DNA from 2 places in the Pyxidicoccus sp. M6 genome. Region 2 is predicted to be linked to the other one. Evidence: riboswitches for the same ligand, from Rfam matches in the RefSeq annotation. Region 2 holds a riboswitch; the other holds the start of a gene.
What was found. Region 2 has a riboswitch for cobalamin ahead of ACVTJA_RS46000 (hypothetical protein). Riboswitches for the same ligand answer to the same signal wherever they lie in the genome.
Positions count from the first base shown of each region.

Region 1: linked by a shared signal. The riboswitch ahead of ACVTJA_RS03940 (energy-coupling factor ABC transporter permease) and the one ahead of ACVTJA_RS46000 (hypothetical protein) in region 2 are both predicted to bind cobalamin.

Region 1 covers NZ_CM145714.1:913,156-921,461, reverse strand. The annotation lists gene ACVTJA_RS03975 (cobalt-precorrin-5B (C(1))-methyltransferase) at 1-266, opposite strand, end outside; gene ACVTJA_RS03970 (FAD-dependent oxidoreductase) at 263-979, opposite strand; gene ACVTJA_RS03965 (DUF3209 family protein) at 984-1,358, opposite strand; gene ACVTJA_RS03960 (CbiX/SirB N-terminal domain-containing protein) at 1,372-2,583, opposite strand; gene ACVTJA_RS03955 (energy-coupling factor ABC transporter ATP-binding protein) at 2,580-3,341, opposite strand; gene ACVTJA_RS03950 (energy-coupling factor transporter transmembrane component T family protein) at 3,407-4,006, opposite strand; gene ACVTJA_RS03945 (hypothetical protein) at 3,996-4,178, opposite strand; gene ACVTJA_RS03940 (energy-coupling factor ABC transporter permease) at 4,205-5,011, opposite strand; cobalamin riboswitch at 5,041-5,263, opposite strand; gene ACVTJA_RS03935 (cupin domain-containing protein) at 5,368-6,444, opposite strand; gene ACVTJA_RS03930 (nuclear transport factor 2 family protein) at 6,727-7,275, shown strand; gene ACVTJA_RS03925 (response regulator transcription factor) at 8,027-8,306, shown strand, end outside.
Region 2 covers NZ_CM145714.1:11,695,268-11,703,573, forward strand. The annotation lists gene ACVTJA_RS45985 (serine/threonine-protein kinase) at 1-1,982, opposite strand, end outside; gene ACVTJA_RS45990 (FHA domain-containing protein) at 2,166-3,851, opposite strand; gene ACVTJA_RS45995 (cell surface protein) at 4,059-4,781, opposite strand; gene ACVTJA_RS46000 (hypothetical protein) at 4,796-6,094, opposite strand; cobalamin riboswitch at 6,240-6,452, opposite strand; gene ACVTJA_RS46005 (FecCD family ABC transporter permease) at 6,512-7,576, opposite strand; gene ACVTJA_RS46010 (hypothetical protein) at 7,588-8,022, opposite strand.

The DNA.
Region 1 (8,306 bases), 2.6 Mb from region 2:
GCGCCGTGGGTGCAGTCCGGGTCGTCGCCCGCGTCCTTGATGACGCTGCACACCGCGCGCTCTCCGTCCGTCTCGCACCGGTGCAGCGCGAAGGTGACGCGGTCCCGATTGGGCAGCATCGTCTCCACCTCGGTGAGCGCGCCCCCTCGCACCAGCACACGCACCGCGGCCTTGGCGGCGGCCGCCGCGCATGCGCCGGTGGTGAAGCCGGTCCGCGTGCCACGCTTGTCGCGCGGCGGGACGAGGGGAGCGGCGCTCTGGCTCATGCCGCCGCCTTGCGCACGGGTGGATTGAAGAACGCCTCCAGTCGCACCGCGCCCTCCGGTACCCCGAGCGCGTAGAGCTCCGTGCGCAGGGGCGCGAGCACCGCGCCGTCTCCGGACAGGTACACGCTCTGGGGAGGATGCGAGGCGAAGAAGGGAAGCACCTCGGCGCGCAGCGCCTCCAGCCGGTCCGGATGATTCACCGGGGGCAGCGTCCCCAGCTCGGGCGCGAAGCCCGCCAGTTTCTCGACGGCACTGGCGGAGAAGAAGCCGAAGCCCTCCGGGCGCAGCCACAGCAGCCGAGTCATCGAATGGTGCGGCACGAAGGTACGTGCACGCAGCAGTCCCAGCGCCGCGGTGATGCCCGTGTCGGTGGCGACGAGCAGCGTGCGGCGCGGCAGCGAGTCCTCGGGGAGGAAGCTGCCCCACGGTCCGCTGAAGGAGAACGTGGCCCCTGGCTCGGCCGCATGCAGCACGGCGGAGCCAGGGCCGTGTTGGTACACCGCGAGCTGGAAGCGCCGCTGCTCGGAGTCGGCGCTCACCAGCGAGTAGGCGCGCTTGTGCCGCCGGCCATCCTCACGCTCGATGCCGGTGTCGACGATGATGTACTGACCGCCCACGAAGCCCAGGGGCTCCGGCGTCTCGAAAGTGAGCAGTCTCCCTCGCGAGTCCACGGGCTCGCTGGCGAGCAGGCGTGCGGTGCGTGCGGTAGCCATGACGCTAGTCGCGCGGGTACAGCTCGTGGGTGAAGTCGTGCAGCTCCTCGAGCCCGCGCCACAGCGACGTGAGAGAGTCCACGTGGCGCTGCAGCTCCAGCTCCACGCCCCGGGTGAGGACCAGCAGCGTGCGCAGGTAGGGCAGCTTCGGGTCGTCCGCGCGTGTCCCCGCCACCTTCTCCTGCAGGTCCGAGAGCGCGGACTCGAAGAAGCGCTGCATCTCGGCGAGGTCCCTCGACTGGGCGAGCGAGCGCAGCACCCCCGGGGTCTCCGCCGCGGCGCCCAACTCGGCGAGCTCGTGTTGCTTCTCGGCCGCATCTTCGATGCCGAGCACGTTCATCAGGGAAAGCCGCAGCGCGGCCAGTTCGTGGCAAGCCATGTTCGCTCCTCGTTCAGCTCATGATGTTGTCGACGAGCCGGCCCACCAGCCGGTCACCCACCAGGTGCTCGTCCACCAGCTCCTGCGCGTCCGCTTCCTTCACGCCGCGGTACCAGACACCGTCCGGGTACACGGCGACGGTGGGGCCCTCGCCGCAGCGGCCCATGCAGCTCGTCTTCGTCACGCGCACGGTGCGCGACTTGTCGAAGAGCTTGAGGCGCCGGCGCACGGCGTCGATGAGCCCGAGGCTCCCCCGGTCCGCGCAGTCCGCGTTGCCGCAGATGAGCACGTGCTTCTCCAACGCCCGGTGCGCGTGTGGATGAGGCGCCGCCTGGGTGTGCGTCTCGCGGTGACGGATGCTCCACAGGAGCGCGCGCATTCCGCCCACCTCGCGCTGCAGGCCCGCGAGCGGCACGCGGTACTGGCAGGTGTCGCAAGGCAGGGGTGCGTCACCGGCGAGCGCGTCCTCCATCCTCCGCTCCACGTGCGCGAGGAGCGCGTCCACGGGCCCATCCCAGAGATGCGGAGCGAGGGAGGCGCGCACCCAGGGGTAGCGCTCGCCGAAACGGGCCACCTGGTCGCGCACCTTCTGGAGCAGCACGCCGGTGAAGAGCAGGTAGGGCACCACCACCACACGCTCGGCGCGAGCGCGGGCGAGCAGGTCGAGGGCATCATCCAGCTTGGGCGTGGTGACACCGATGAACGCCGGCAGCACCTGGGCGAGGCCGCGTCCCTCCGCGAACAGGCGCGCGAGCTTCACGAAGTCGCCGTTGGCATCCGGGTCGGACGAGCCGCGCCCGAGCATCACCACGCAGGTCTTCGCCGCGACGTCCGGTGTGAGCGGTCCCCCGACGGCCGCTTCGAATCGCGACCAGGCCAGTTGCGCGAGCGACGGGTGGACGCCGAAGGCCTGTACCGCGGTGAAGCGCACGTGGGGGTGACGCTGGCGGACGAGCGAGAGCGCGAGAGGAATGTCGTTCTTCACGTGGCGCGCGGTGAAGAGGAACAGCGGCACCACCAGCACCTCGTCCACCTCGGCGGCGAGCGTGTCGAGCGCCTCGATGAGCGGGGGCGGCGTGAGCTCCACGAAGGCGAGCTCCACGCGCCAGTCGGGACGGTGCGCGCGGAAGGCCTCGGCGAAGGCACGAACCTCCGCGAGCGCGAGCGGGTCCCGGCTGCCATGGCCGACGAGGAGCACGCCCCGGCGGGAGGAAGGAGTCGTCACGGGCGGACCTCCAGGAGCGGGCGCAGGCGCTCGGCGGCGGCGTCCAGCGTGAGGGGCGCGGGGAGGAGGGGGCTTCCGAGCCGGGTCCACAGCTCCAGCGCGGCGGGAGGCCGCAGTCGCGCACGGGCGAGCAGGTCCGCATCCGCGAAGGCCTGCTCGGGTGAACCGAAGGCGAGCAACGTGCCCTCACCGAGCACGGCGACGCGGTCGGCGAAGAGGGGCACCTCGTCCACGGCGTGGGTGGCCACGAGCACGGCGGCCCCTGTCTCACGGGCCACGCGGCGAAGGAGCCCGGCCGCCTCGCGCTCGCCGACAGGGTCGAGTCCAGCGGTGGGCTCATCGAGGAGCAGCACCCGGGGACGCAGGGCGAGCACCCCGGCCAGGCAGGCGCGCTTCTTCTCACCGAAGCTGAGCTGCTCCACCTCGCGCGAGCCGAGCCCCGTGAGCCCGACGGCTTCGAGTGCGGAGCCCACGCGCGCCGCCACCTCCGCCGCTCCCAGGCCCCGGGCTCGAGGCCCCGCCGCCACGTCCTCTTCGAGCGTCGCGCCGAAGAGCTGGTCGTCGGGATTCTGGAAGGCGAGCGCCACACCCGCCGCCGCTCGCGCCGCAGCGCCCCGCCCAAGGGGTGCACCGTCGAGCAGCGTCCGCCCACTCCGTTCAGGAAGAAGACCCATCAGCGTGCGCAGCAGCGTCGTCTTGCCGCAACCGTTGGCGCCGAGAAGCGCGACGACTTCTCCGGCCCGAGCCTCCAAGGACACGCCAGTGAGGACTGCACGAGTGCCCACGGGCCCCGCACCGATGGCCTCCACACCCAGGCGCACCGTCACAGCCGGCCCCCGACTCCACGCGCCGCACGTGCCTCGGCGGTGGCACACGCCTGGTCGAAAGCCCGCACCAGCGTGAGCCCCGCCAGCGCACCCATCGACTCGAGCGAACGCCGCGTACCGCTGTAGCCCCCACGCACCAACTGCGCCTCACGCGCCGTGCGTGCCGCGCCCTCGAAGACGCGGGCGTACCGCGCCGAGAGCGCCAGCAGCTCCGTGAACACGTCCGGCACTCCGAGTCTCCGGAGCGCATGCGCGAAGTCCCACGGAGGCGTCAGGTGCGAGAAGAGTCCGAACACGGCGACGCCCGCCGCCATGCGCGCGCCCAGTAGCCACCCCGCCGCCACTCCGAGCCGAGTACCAAGGACTGCATGCAGCGCGGCCGCGAGCGCTCCCGCCAGCAGCGCCGCACCGAACCCACGCGCCACACGAGAGACACTCCGCCCCCACGCAAGCCCGAGCGCTCCCGTGCCGGCCGCAACCGCGAGCGGCGCCCACGGCAGTGGACCGCCCAGCCCCGCGACGAGGAGCATGAGCGCAATGCCCAGCTTCACCCGCGCATCGAGCCCACGCACCCACGCGGGAGGCTCACGCACCACGGCGGCCTCCCTCCACGAAGAGGGCGCGGTAGCTGTACCCCAGCACCCAGCCACCGATGAGCCCCGCCACGAGGAAGGCGAAGAGCAGCACATCCCCCTCGGGCTGCGGAAAGAGCGGCGCGGGCGTGCGGCCCGCGGCTTCCGCGTACGGGCGCACCACGTGCTCGTCCACTCCAGGCCATCCCTGCGGCGCGGCCGTCACGGCGACACCGGAGGCTGCGCGGCGGCACCGAATGCCAGCAGCGCCGGACGCCGCCGCGAGATGAACACCAGCGCTCCCGCCGTCAGCGTGGCCTCCAGCAACCCCAGCGGCAACTGCGTCGGCACGAAGGCCAGCGCCACCGCCGTGAAGGCCCGTCCCAGCCCCTCCTCCCCGTGCAGCGCCGAAGCCAACTCGAACGCCGTCGTCGCATACGTCGCCCAGTCCGCCACCAGCCCCGCGACGAACCCCGCCCCCCACAGCGGCACATCGAGCTTCCTCAGCGCGCGGAACGCGAGCCACCCGGCGAACCCACCGGCAATCCCCATGCTCCACACGTCCGCGCCCAGCGTCGTCAGCCCGCCGTGCGCGAGGAACAGTGCCTGGAGCAACAGTGCCACCAGCGTGACGAGCACCGTGAGCACCGGCCCCACCAGCACCGCCGCCAGCCCCGTACCCACCGGGTGGCTGCACGTGCCCGCCGTGGGCACCGGCACCGGCATGCACGAGATGACGAACACCGCCGCCGCGAGCATCGCGAGGAACGGCCCGAAGACGGGGTCCTCCGCCGAGCGCCGCCGCAGCGCGCGCACCCCGAGCGCCACGAGGGGCAGCATCGTGACAGTCCAACCGGCGGCCCATGGCAGGGGCAGTACGCCCTCCGCCAGGTGCATCGCATGCGCACGCGCGGGCAACAGCAGCAACGCGGCGAGCACGAGCGGTGCTCCGCACACGCGAGACAGGAGACGGTCGTCGACGGGAGCGGGACGGTTCGCACCGTTCCAGCGCCCATGCACCCAGCGCATGGCAACCTCCTCTCAGTCCACGGAGAGGGTCAGTCGTTTTGCCTGGGGTAGGTCTCCTGGCTCATGGGTTGCGGAGGGCTCCTCGGACTTCGAGGAGGACTCCCCGCGCCGCTTCCGCCTTCCCGGGCACCTGCTGCACCCAGTGGCACTTCGTGGAAGCGGCCTCACCCACTCACAGTGGCGGGACCGCGCCGGATTCACACCGGCTTCCCTGTTATGCCCGTCGTGGGCACCCCAGGCGGCGATTCAGTTGTGGCCGCGCAGATAACGGAGCCGCGAGGCACTTGTCAACGAACACGCCTCCCGTTGACCAGGTTGCACCAGCCACGGCACTGCATTGACAGACATTCTCCGCCTCAGCGCGGCAGGCGGCTGTCCCGTCCGGAGACCACGCGCAGCACCCTCGGCGGCGCCGCTGCGGCCGGAGGGAGCGAGGCCACCGACTCCTGCTCGGAGAGCTCCTCGGACTCGTTCGCCGCCTCGTCCTCGTGCTCCACGTCCGCCACACGCTCCGGATGGCTCGCCGAGCGGTAGCGGCCCGGCGCGACGCGCAGGTAGCGCTGGAACGCCTTGCCGAAGCCCGTCGGCGAGTCGTACCCCACGCGCGCCGCGACGACATCCACGGACTCCGTCGTCGTCTTCAGAATCTTCGCGGCGAGGCTCATCCGCCACCGCGTCAGGTACTTCAGCGGCGGCTCGCCCACGAGCTCCACGAAGCGCCGCGCGAAGGCCGCCCGGGACAGCGCCACCCTCGCCGCCAGGCTCTCCACCGTCCACGGCAGCTCCGGATTCTCGTGGATGAGCGACAGCGCGCGCCCAATCTGCGGGTCCCTCAGCGCGCCGAACCAGCCTCCGGCGCCCACCGGCTGGCTCGCCATCCACGCCCGCACGATGTAGACGAACAGGCTGTCCACCAGCCGCGGGATGACGATTTCCGAGCCCGGCAGCTTGCGCCCCGACTCGTGGGCCAGCAGCCGCACCAGCGCCTGGAACTGGCCGCCCTCCTCCGTGTAGTCCACGTTGAGGCGGATCAGCTTGGGCAACAGCGCCAGCAGCGGGTGCTGCCCGTCCTGCTCGAACTCGTAGGCCGCGCACAGGAGCACCGTGGTGTCCGCGGAGGCGTTCGGCGGCAGCGCGGCGAGGCGCAGCTTCGCCTTCTCCAGCGCCTCTTCCCACGGCTCCGCCCGCGTGCCCGGGTCGTCCGTCATGAAGTGGCGGACGCCGCTGCCCACGAGCGCCACGTCGCCGGGCACGAGCCGCATCGGCTCCTTCTCCCCTTCGAGCCGGAGCCAGCACACGCCCCGCTGCACGAGGTGCACGGCCGTCTTCGTGTTCGCCTTGATGTCGAGCCCCCATGGCGACAGGAGCTCCGACTGACAGAGCATCGTGTTACCCAGTTGGGTCACGCCCAGCACGTTCGCGAGTACGTCCATGGTCCCCACCTTAATAGGCCGGGGCGTACAATAGCGCATCCCACCGTGCATCCACCGGGCTGAGACTTTTGGACTGAAAAGCGAGCGTTTCGGTCATTGTTCGTCGCATCCGCGGCCCCTACTATGCACTCCGTCAACCCGTTCACACACACCCTGCGCTCTCGCGGGAGCGTGTGCGAATGAGTGTGTGATCTCGCGCCTCGGCGCGAACCGACCCGGCAATCGCTTGCCTCGGGGCCCCCCGGCCCGGGCAGGCGTGTGCCCCAGCTTCAGGAGTCCACAATGAAGGTCCAGCTGACCCTTACCGCCATCGTCTTCGCCCTCTCCATTCACACCACGGCCGCGGCCGAGGGCAAGAACCCGCCCGCCGCTGCCACCACCAAGAAGGACAAGGAAATGACCACCGCTGCTGCCGCCAACACCGCCACCAAGAGCGCCGCCGACGTCGTGAAGGGCTTCTTCGAGGCCTTCGGCAAGGGTGACGGCGAGGGCGTCGTCAACTCGTTCCACAAGGACGCCGTCATCACCGCCGTCCGCAAGGGCGAGCGCAAGGGCACCCAGCTGCACGGCTCCTACAGCGGCCAGCAGGGCGCGAAGGACTTCGTGACCAACCTCGGGAAGAACTTCGACACCAAGGCGTTCTCCGTGGACTCCGTCATCGGTGAGGGCAACGTCGCCTTCGCGAGCGGCGCCTTCGTCCACAACATCCGCACCACCGGCAAGCCCTATGCCAGCGACTGGGCCCTCAAGGTCGTCGTCAAGGACGGCAAGATCCTCGAGTACCACTTCTTCGAGGACTCCGCGGGCTTCGTCGAGGCCAGCAAGAACTGATACACGGTTCTCGCGCCGCGTCCCGCGCTCCTGCGCGGGACGTGGCGTTTCGTCGTTTTCAGCGCCTGTAACATTTGTAGCTACAGTTGCAAAAATACACATCGCGCGCGACAGGGCTTTGGGGAGAGCCCTCCGCAGGGGCGCCTGTGTATTGTCTTGGGAATGCAGTCCTGCTGTGAAAGGCGATGCTTCACATCGCCAGGGCAACCGAGGGGGAGTTCCGTCCGTGGGCACGCTACTGAAGAGCGAAGGCACCCGTGCGAGCCAGGCTCGCGCGCCGAGCGCCACGCATCCAACACGTCACCGCCCGTCTCACCCGGACGTCGAGCTCCTCGCGCGCCGCGAAACTTTCATCCCGCAATCATCACCCCGGTACGTCCGTCACTTCACGGCACGTGCCGCCGCCTCCGTGCGTCGTGAGGCGCGGTATGGTGATTTTGTAGTCAATTCACTAAATTCAAGTGAAAATAGACAACCGTCAGATACGTGATATAATGCATTACGTCACAACTCACCATGATGAGAAGAATAGGAGGGCTCATGGCGCGTGTCGTTTCTCAATCCTTGGTCGTCAATGACATGGTTCCTCAATGGCTCACGGTATCGGAAGTGGGCCTGGTGGGTTCAGAGTTCTGTAGGCAGTCGGGGGCAAATCGCGTCTCAAGCGGGATAGGACGGGTGACACGGTGAGTACGGAGGGGGGAATTCGGGGGCGCTTGCCAATACACGAGTCGAGTGAACGGAGTCCGCTGTGATTGCGCAAGAGACATCATCGATAGATCAGGACATCTCCAGGGTCGCCGAGCGGGCCACTGCCGCACCACTCCTCGCGGGTCCTCGAGACAGGCTGTACGACATTGCGCTGGCCTACGCGCGACGCAAGCGGCTCAGCTCCCGCGAGTGCGAGGTCTTCACCCGCTTCGTGTCACAAGGGAAGACCAGCAAGGAAATCGCGGCGGAGCTCGGCATCGCGTATCCGACGGTGAAGCTCTACTGGACGCGCATCTACCGGAAGCTCGAGTGTGATGACG
Region 2 (8,306 bases):
GACGGCGTGGAGCCCACGGGCGGCGGCACCACCATGGGCATCGCCGTGAGGGACGCGGTGCGCGGAGGCGGCGGAGACGCGGGCGTCAGCGACACGGCGGGCATCACCACCGCACCCGTACGCGGAGGCACCCCGGCTGCGGCGGCCGTCGACGGACGCGCAGGCGCTCCCGCCGACGGACGAGCCAGGGCCTCGGCGGAAGACTGCGACGCGGCGCCCGTCCCCGGACGGGCCTCGGCGGATGGCGATGCGGCGCCCACCGCCGGTCGCACCGGAGCCACGGCGGGAGGCGGCACCGGCGCGACGGCCGGCAGCGCACCCGAGCGGGAATTCGTGGCCTGTCCTGGCGCGGGCGCCGCCGGCGGGCGCTGAGCCCCCACCGCCGGCAGCGAGGTGGACACGGGCGGCATGCCGACGCGCGACGGAGGCGGGGGCGGAGGCGGCACCGGAAAGCCGCCACGTTGCGTCTGCAGCTCGAGCCCGGAGGAGAGTGGCTCGGCCCTGGGGTCCGTCGACTCCGCGGTGGCGGAAGCGGACGCCTCGCCCCCATCGTCCCAGGGCATCTCCGGGGCCACGGTCCGCGGCCCCACGCTGGGCAGCGCCAGCTCCGTGGGACGCAGGTCGAGCGGCGTGGGCCGGGGCGGAGGCGCGGGAGGCAGCGCCTCGGGCGGCAGCACCGCCATGGGCATCTCGCGCGTCATCGAGGCCGGGCGCGCGGCGGCGGGCTCCGCGACACCCTGGCGGACGAAGGCCTCCGGCCGCACCTCCACCGAGGACGCCGGCTCATCCGCCTCCGCCGACTGACGGCGCTCGGCGCGGATGCGGGCCTCCTCCTCCAGCGCCTCGAGCGGGAACGCCGGCCGGGTGGACTCGTCCACCATGACGCCCGGGCGCGTCTCGCCATCCGTCACCGGGCCGCTGCCGTCGCGGCTGCGCGGCGTGGGGTGGAAGGACAGCGGCTGCACCGGCCCATCCAGGCGGATGGTCTTCGGCGGCAGCAGCGGCTGCATCTGCATCGTCGGACGCGGCCCCGCGCCGCCCTCCTCCGGGCCCGCCTCGCCGGGGGACACGCGCGGCACCTCCTTGAGGCTCCCCAGCAGCCGGCGCTCGGACTGGAAGTCCGCGGCGAACAGCTCGCGCATGAAGCGGCTGACGCTCTCCGGGCCCGCGCTCGCGTCGATTTCCATCAGGCACGCCTGCAGGCGCCCGCGGAACTCCTCCGCCGTCTGGAAGCGCTGCGACGGCTCCACCGCCAGCGCCTTCGCCACCAGCGCCGTCACCGCGCGCGGCGTCAGCGGCTCCACCTCGTCCAGCGGCGGAACCTTCGGCTGCGCCACCACCGTCATCAGCTCGCCGGGGTGCACGCCGTCGAAGGGGTTCTTCCCGCAGATGAGCTCGTAGAGGCACAGGCCCACCGCGTACAAATCACTGCGGCGGTCCACCGGCTGGTGCCGCGCCTGCTCCGGCGACATGTAGAGGAACTTGCCCAGGATGATGCTCGGGTTCGTCTTCGCCGCCGACAGCCGGCTCTTCGCCAGGCCGAAGTCGATGACCTTCACCTCCCCCTCGTAGGAGATGAGGATGTTCTGCGGCGAGATGTCCCGGTGGACGAGCTTCAGGTCCTCCCCGTCGTCGTCCTTCTTGCGGTGCGCGTAGGCGAGCGCGTCCAGCACCCGGCCCATGACGTAGAGGATGAACGTGAGCGGCAGCGGCACCTGCCTGTCACGAACGCGTGCCGCCACCTTGCGCAAATCCTTCCCGTCCACGTGCTCGAGGGCCATGTAGGCCTCGCCCTCGTGCAGCCCCATGTCCAACACCTGGGCGATGGAGCCGTGGCTGAGCCGCACCAGCGTGCGCGCCTCTCCCACGAAGCGCTCGACGAACTCCTGGTCCTCCGCGAGCTGGGGGAGGATTTTCTTGATGACACACAGCTTCTCGAAGCCCTGCGCGCCCTCCAGCCTCGCCAGGTAGATTTCCCCCATGCCGCCCGTCGCCAGATGCGACAGGAGCGTGTACCGGCCAAAGGGCTGGGGCCTGAAGGGTCTCAGCCGGGCGGGTTGGGAAGAGGCGTTCATGCGGCGTGGGGAGGCACCACTTGGGCGGGGACAGCATTGAACCCCGTCCTGGCCCGTCCCTTCAACCCGTCAACCGGCCGTGGTGGGTTTTCAGCGCAGGCCCGGGTTGGTGAGCTGGCCTACATCCTCTTCAATCACCTCGAACGCGGCCATCCTGTCCTTGGGAGGACGAAGCAGCCTCTCTCCCAGGGGTTGCACGTCGAAGCGGGCTCCCACGGAGGCCAGGACCTTGCCCGTAATCAGCACCTGCCCGGGGTTGCCCGTAGCAGCCAGCCAGCCGGCCACCCCCACACCTTCACCGACGGCGGTGTAGTCGGAACGCGCCTCGTTGCCGATCATCCCCACCAGCGCGCGGGTGGTGTGAAGGGCGATGCGCAGCTCACAACGCTCACCTTCCGGGCGCCGGAACATGGCGCGCTCCCAGTCCGAACGCAGCGCGAGGGCGGCGCGCACGGCCCGCACCGAGTCCTCGCCCTTCGCATACGGCACGCCGAAGAGCGCGCGCATGGAGTCGCCCATGAAGGCCTCCACGGTGGCCTCGAAGCTGAAGACGATGCCGCTGGAGCGCGAGTGGAAGTCGCTGAGCAGCTGCGTGGCCCGCTGCGCGCCGAGCTTCGCGGCCATCGCGCCGAAGCCCACGAGCTCCGCGTGCAGCACGGTGACGTTGCGCTCCTCCAGGCCCGGCAGCCTGCCACCCTGGCGTTGGGCCTCGGCGGCGCGGCGCTCGGCGACGTCCGGCGGGTGGAAGCGCTCCAGCGTGCGCTTCATCCGCTCCGACGCGGGCGAGCCGTCTTTCGGGCTGAACTTCTGCACGCCGGTGGCGACGAGGTGCGCGACGGCGGTGCACGCGTCCAGCATCACCTCCACGCTGGTGTCACCCTTGGCGGCGGTGTTGACGTAGAGGACGCCGGCGAAGGGCGGCTCGGAGCCGATGGGGATGCACAGCACCCGGTCCACGCCGTAGAGCATGACGCTCTCGCGGCCGGCGAAGCGGCGGTCGTCGCGCACGTCGTCCACCGCGAGCGCGCGGCCCTGGCGCAGGGCCTCCTCGACGATGGCGTCCGACACGGGCACCTCGCCCTTGGCCAGCTTGCCCCGGTGGCGCACGGCCGCGGGCACCTGCGCGCCCGAGGAGTGCTTGAGCAGCACCACGGCGGTGGTGGCGCCGGTGCGCTCCAGCAGCCGGTCCATGGTGGTGTCGAGGAAGGAGGACAGCGTCGTCGCGGTGGCCAGCGCCTCTGCGGTGCGGAACAGCAGCACCAGCGTCTCCTGGCCCACGCGCGGGCTGGCGGTGGGCACCGGCGAGGCCGCGGAGAAGGTGTCGTCGAAGGCGACGGGCCCCACGTTGTCCAGCAGGCGCAGCACCTCCGCGTCCTTCACGTTCCGCGCGAGGACGACGGACGAGCCCACGTCCTGCCCATGCCCGAAGCGCACCACCCCGCCCGCGCCCAGGTCCACCATCTCCGTGGCGGCGTTCTCCACCGTGTTGGGCTGGCGGACGGAGAGCGTGTTCTCCCCCAGCGCCACCGTGTCGCCAGGGGCGAGGTTCTTCGAGCCCTGCAGCGGTGCGCCGTTGACCCGGCTGCCGTTGCGGCTGCCCAAATCCTCGATGCGCAGGGCGTCACCCTCGACGTACAGCCGGGCGTGACGTCGCGAGACGAGGTCGCCGCCGAGAACGATGTCGTTCTCGTCCGCACGGCCAAGGCTCGTCACGCCCTCGGGCAGATCGTAGGACGTGTCGAAGTAGCCGGGCCCGTTGATGATGATCTGCCACATCGAATGCCCGACATTACACGACTCTCCCGACTCTTGAGAGAAGGAGGTGAGCACCGGCCCCATCCAGGGGTGGATACGGACTCCCGGCGAGGAAAGCGGGGTCGCGTCATGACTGGCAGTGCGGGAGTGAGCCGGGGCTCCCCGGGTGGCTTCGTACTCAGCGCGGCCGGTCCACCTCCATCGCCTGCACGGGAGGTGGACCGGAGCTCACGGCGCGGCCCCCTGGAGGGGCTCGCCATTCACCACGGAGACGGCGTCCAGGTCGAAGCCGCCGGCCGTGCCGCCATAGCCATTCGCACCGGTGTCGGTGATGCGAACGAAGCGGGCACGGTCCAGTCCAACAGTGAACAAGTCGAAGCCGTCGCCGCCCGCCACGGCGGGGTCCGTGGCGCTGACGCCGTTGGCGGGGTTGGCCTGCACGGTGTGCACGCCGGCACAGCCCGGGTAGCCCGCGTCCGCGTCGTTGAAGGCACAGGGGAAGGCCTTCCACGTGACACCGTCGTTACTCACCTCCACCCGCCCCGTCTCCGCGTACGTCGCCCCGCCGGGGACGACGAAGGCATTCTCGAAGACGAGCAGGTCCACACCGGGCCCGTCGATGATGACGATGTCCGAGAAGCGCAGGGTGATGTGGCCCCCGCGCCCCAGCGAGAGCACGTCGAGCGAGCCGTTGTCCGGGCCCACCCCGGCGGGAGGCCCGAGCACCACGTCGGGGAAGCGGTCCTGACCGAAGCCGGCACCCTCGCCGGGCACGTACCCGACGACTTCGTCGGCGTACGTGTCCGCCGGGCGGACTCCGGCGTCGGAGCCCGCGTCGGTGCCGCTGTCCTGCGTCCCCGCGTCCGTCGCGGGCGTGGAGGGGCCGTCCTCGTCACCACAGGCGGCGAGGGACAGGAGCGCGGCGAGCGCCGCGCCCCAAGGCCACATCATGGAGCGGCGCGAGCTCACGGCTTCTGCTGGATGCGCACGAGGCGGCGGCCGTTCTTGTCATGCAGCCCCACGAGCAGGTCCTCGCCGAGCGACGACAGCAGCTCCACGGACGTGCACTGGTCCGCGTAGACGAGCACCGGCACGCGGTCGCCGACGGCCACGTCGCTGATGCCGATGGTGAGCGCGTAGCGCGACACGTCCGTGGAGATGAACTTGAAGCTCGAGTCGAAGGCGCCGCGGTTGAGCGCCACGCCGTTGCCGAAGGCCGTGACACCGCTGAAGTCGCTGCCCACCTCGAGCTTCGGCTGCGTGCCGAGGTCGATGGGCGTGCCCGAGGAGAGGGCCTGTGCCACCTTCGACGGAGCCACCGCGTGGGCCTGGTTCACGAAGTTGGGGTTCGCGGCATAGCCCAGCACGGCGATGCCGTTGGTCGCCACGGCGGTGTAGCCGCTCGCACCGGCGTTCGAGGGCAGCGTGGCCACCTTCGCGGAGGTGAACGGATTCTCGGACGTCACCAGGGCGTAGATGCCCAGGCCGTCGGACGTCTTGCCCACGCCACCGCCGTTGACCAGCAGCGCGGAGACAGCGTCCGAGGCGAAGGCAGCGACGGTGTAGTTCTTCGGCGCGGTGACATACGTCGAGTCGGCGGACGAGGCGAGGTCGTAGGCGACGATGGAGCCCGCGACGTCGGCCGTGGCGAGGGTGTAGCCCGCGAAGAGCCGCTTGCCGTCATGGGCGAGGAAGCCGCCGGAGTACACCCGCGTGGTGCCCGCGCGGTCCGTCGCGGAGACCACGTCGTAGAGCTTCGCGGAGGAGGGCTGGAGGTCGGGCCACGTGCCCAGCGAGTACAGCGCATCGTCCTTGCCGAGGGCCGCGGCACCGCGCACCGCGTAGAGCGAGTACGTGGGGCCCGGCGAGGACGTGACCGCCTTCACATCGTCCGGAATCGCGGGGGCCTCGGCCACCTGGAAGCCCGTCTGGAGCTTCAGCGTGCCCAGCTTCGCGTCGTACGTCGCGGTGACGCACGGGTCCGAGCCGGCGTCGGTGCCCGCGTCCGTTCCAGCATCCGTGCCCGCGTCCGTGCCCGCGTCCGTCGTGGGCTGCTCCTCGTCCAGGGGGACGGTGGAGCACTTCTCGCTGCGGCACACCCACTGCTCGCCCTCGGGGGGCTGGCCATTGTCGGCGCGGCAGTCGAAGGCATCCACGCACTCGGGGCGGCAGCCGGTGGCGGTCAGGGCCAGGGCGAGCGTGGCCACGGCGAGCGCCGCGGGCATCGTCCAGGGTGCGGCGCGCTTCAGGTCGGCGGTCTTCATCGGCGTCCTGCTTCCTCTCCGCCCCCCACGGGCGGGTTGGGCCTCGAGGCGAGGAGCGGGACGAAGGCAGGGCCCCGGACGCGCATGACGCGTGCGGGCGGATGCCTCCGTCGCCTCCCCTCGGAGGCTTCGGTGATGTCCGTGCCACGGGCACGGGTCTTCGGCAGGTCTTCGGACTCGCAGGCGCGGGAGCCCGGGAGGGCACCCACCTACTGGCCGTCGCTTCCCGGCCCTTCGTGGACCAGTGCGTCTCGACGGCGTTCGTTCCTGCTCACCGCTGCGGGGCAGTCCCGGATTCACACCGGGTTCCCTTGAGCCACCGTGGCATCACGGAGGCACCGAGGACGGGCGGGAAGTACGGCGGGTGGCGGGCGTTGTCAATGCTCGGACAGGGCACCGCCGTCCGCTGGCGCACCGTCAGACCTGCCCCAGCCGGACCCTCCGACGCAGCAGGACGAGGAAGAGCGGACCTCCGAGGAGCGCGGTGACGACGCCCACGGGAAGGTCCTGGCTGAAGAGGGGAAAGGCCAGCCGCGCCAGCAGGTCCGAGAGCAGCAGGAAGGCCGCGCCTCCCAGCGCGGACAGCGGTATCAGCAGCCGCTGGTCCGGGCCGAAGACGAGCCGCAGCAGGTGCGGGACGATGAGGCCCACGAAGCCGATGAGCCCGGTGAGGGCCACCGCGCCGGCCACGCTGGCGCTGGAGGCCAGCAGCAGCCAGCGGCGGGTGGCGGCCACCGGCACGCCGAGCGAAGTGGCATCGTCGTCGCCGAGCGACAGGAGGTTGAGCCGGCCGGACAGCGCCCACATGACGCCGATGGCAACGGCCTGGAGCAGCGCGGAGAGGACCAGCGTGTCCACCTGCTCGATGTTCAGCGCGCCCACGAGCCGGTAGAGGATTTCGCCGAGCCGGTCCGGAGCGGACAGCGTCTTCAGCAGGGTGATGGCGGCGGAGGCGAAGGAGTTGAAGATGACGCCGGTGAGGAGCGCGGCGTAGGGCGCGCGGGTCGATGCTCCACGACTGACGGAGAGGACGAAGAGGATGGACGCGCCCGCGCCGAGGAAGGCGAAGAGCGCGGGGGCGGACAGGCGGGCCAGCGCCTCGCCCATGCCGGGGGCCGCCTCGCCCACGGTGGCGAGGCCCAGCGTGAGCGCCAGCGTGGAGCCGAGCGCGGCGCCGCCGGAGACACCGAGCACGAACGGGTCCGCCAGCGGGTTGCGCAGGAGCCCCTGGAGCGTGCAGCCCGAGGCGGCGAGCCCCGCGCCGACGATGGCGCCGAGCAGCGCGCGAGGCAGGCGGATGGAGCCGAAGATGAGCGCGTCGACGGAAGCCGGGTCCGTCAGCGCGGCGATGAGGGAGATGGGCTGCTCGCCGAAGCGCACGGCCAGGGCGAAGGAGACAAAGGCCAGCGCGAGGAAGGCCCCGAGGAGCGCGAGGACTCGCGAGGCACGGAAGCCGTAGGCGCGCTCCCGCGAGGAAGTCATGGGAGCGCCGCTCACCGCTTGGGCCGCATGAGGACGTAGCGCCGCGTGCTGCCGTCCACCACGACGGTGGCGACGACCTGCCACCCCTCCGCGCCGAGCTGCTGCAATTGCACGAGGTCCACCTCCGGGTCCTCGCGCCGCAGGAACATGTACTCCACGGCCTGCACGGACGGAGGAGCGGGAGGCGCGGCGACGGGCGCGGGAGCCTCCGCGGGCGCGGCCTTGCGATTGGACGCGTTCACGCGGGTCGAGGACGCACGCGGAGGAGCCTCCGGCGGAACGGCGACGCGCGTGGGCGGCGGAGTGGAAGCGTCAGGACGCGCAGCGGGCGCGGGCTGCGCGGGAGCCGGAGCCTGCGCGCCAGCAGCGCGAGGCCACAACGAGACACTCACGGCGCCAACCACGAGGCACGCACTGACGAGGAGTGACGGAAGACGGCGGAGCATGGGAGACCACTCCAGACGAGGACGCCCACGCATCTACTCCGGTCCCCGCCGCCCCGGAAGCCCTCCGCGCACGCGCCCGTCAGGAAGGGCACCGCGCGAGCCTGGCCACCCACGGGCACGGGCCGGAACGAAAGAAACCGCACCGGAGCGTGGGGAGCACACTCCGGTGCGGAGAGCCGAGGGCCCGACGGCGGCCCGCGGCACGAAGACTTCTCCCCCTCATGTGTGCGGCCCCTCTTTGCCGCAAGCCGTGGAGGAACACCCCTCCCGTGCCGACGCGGCCC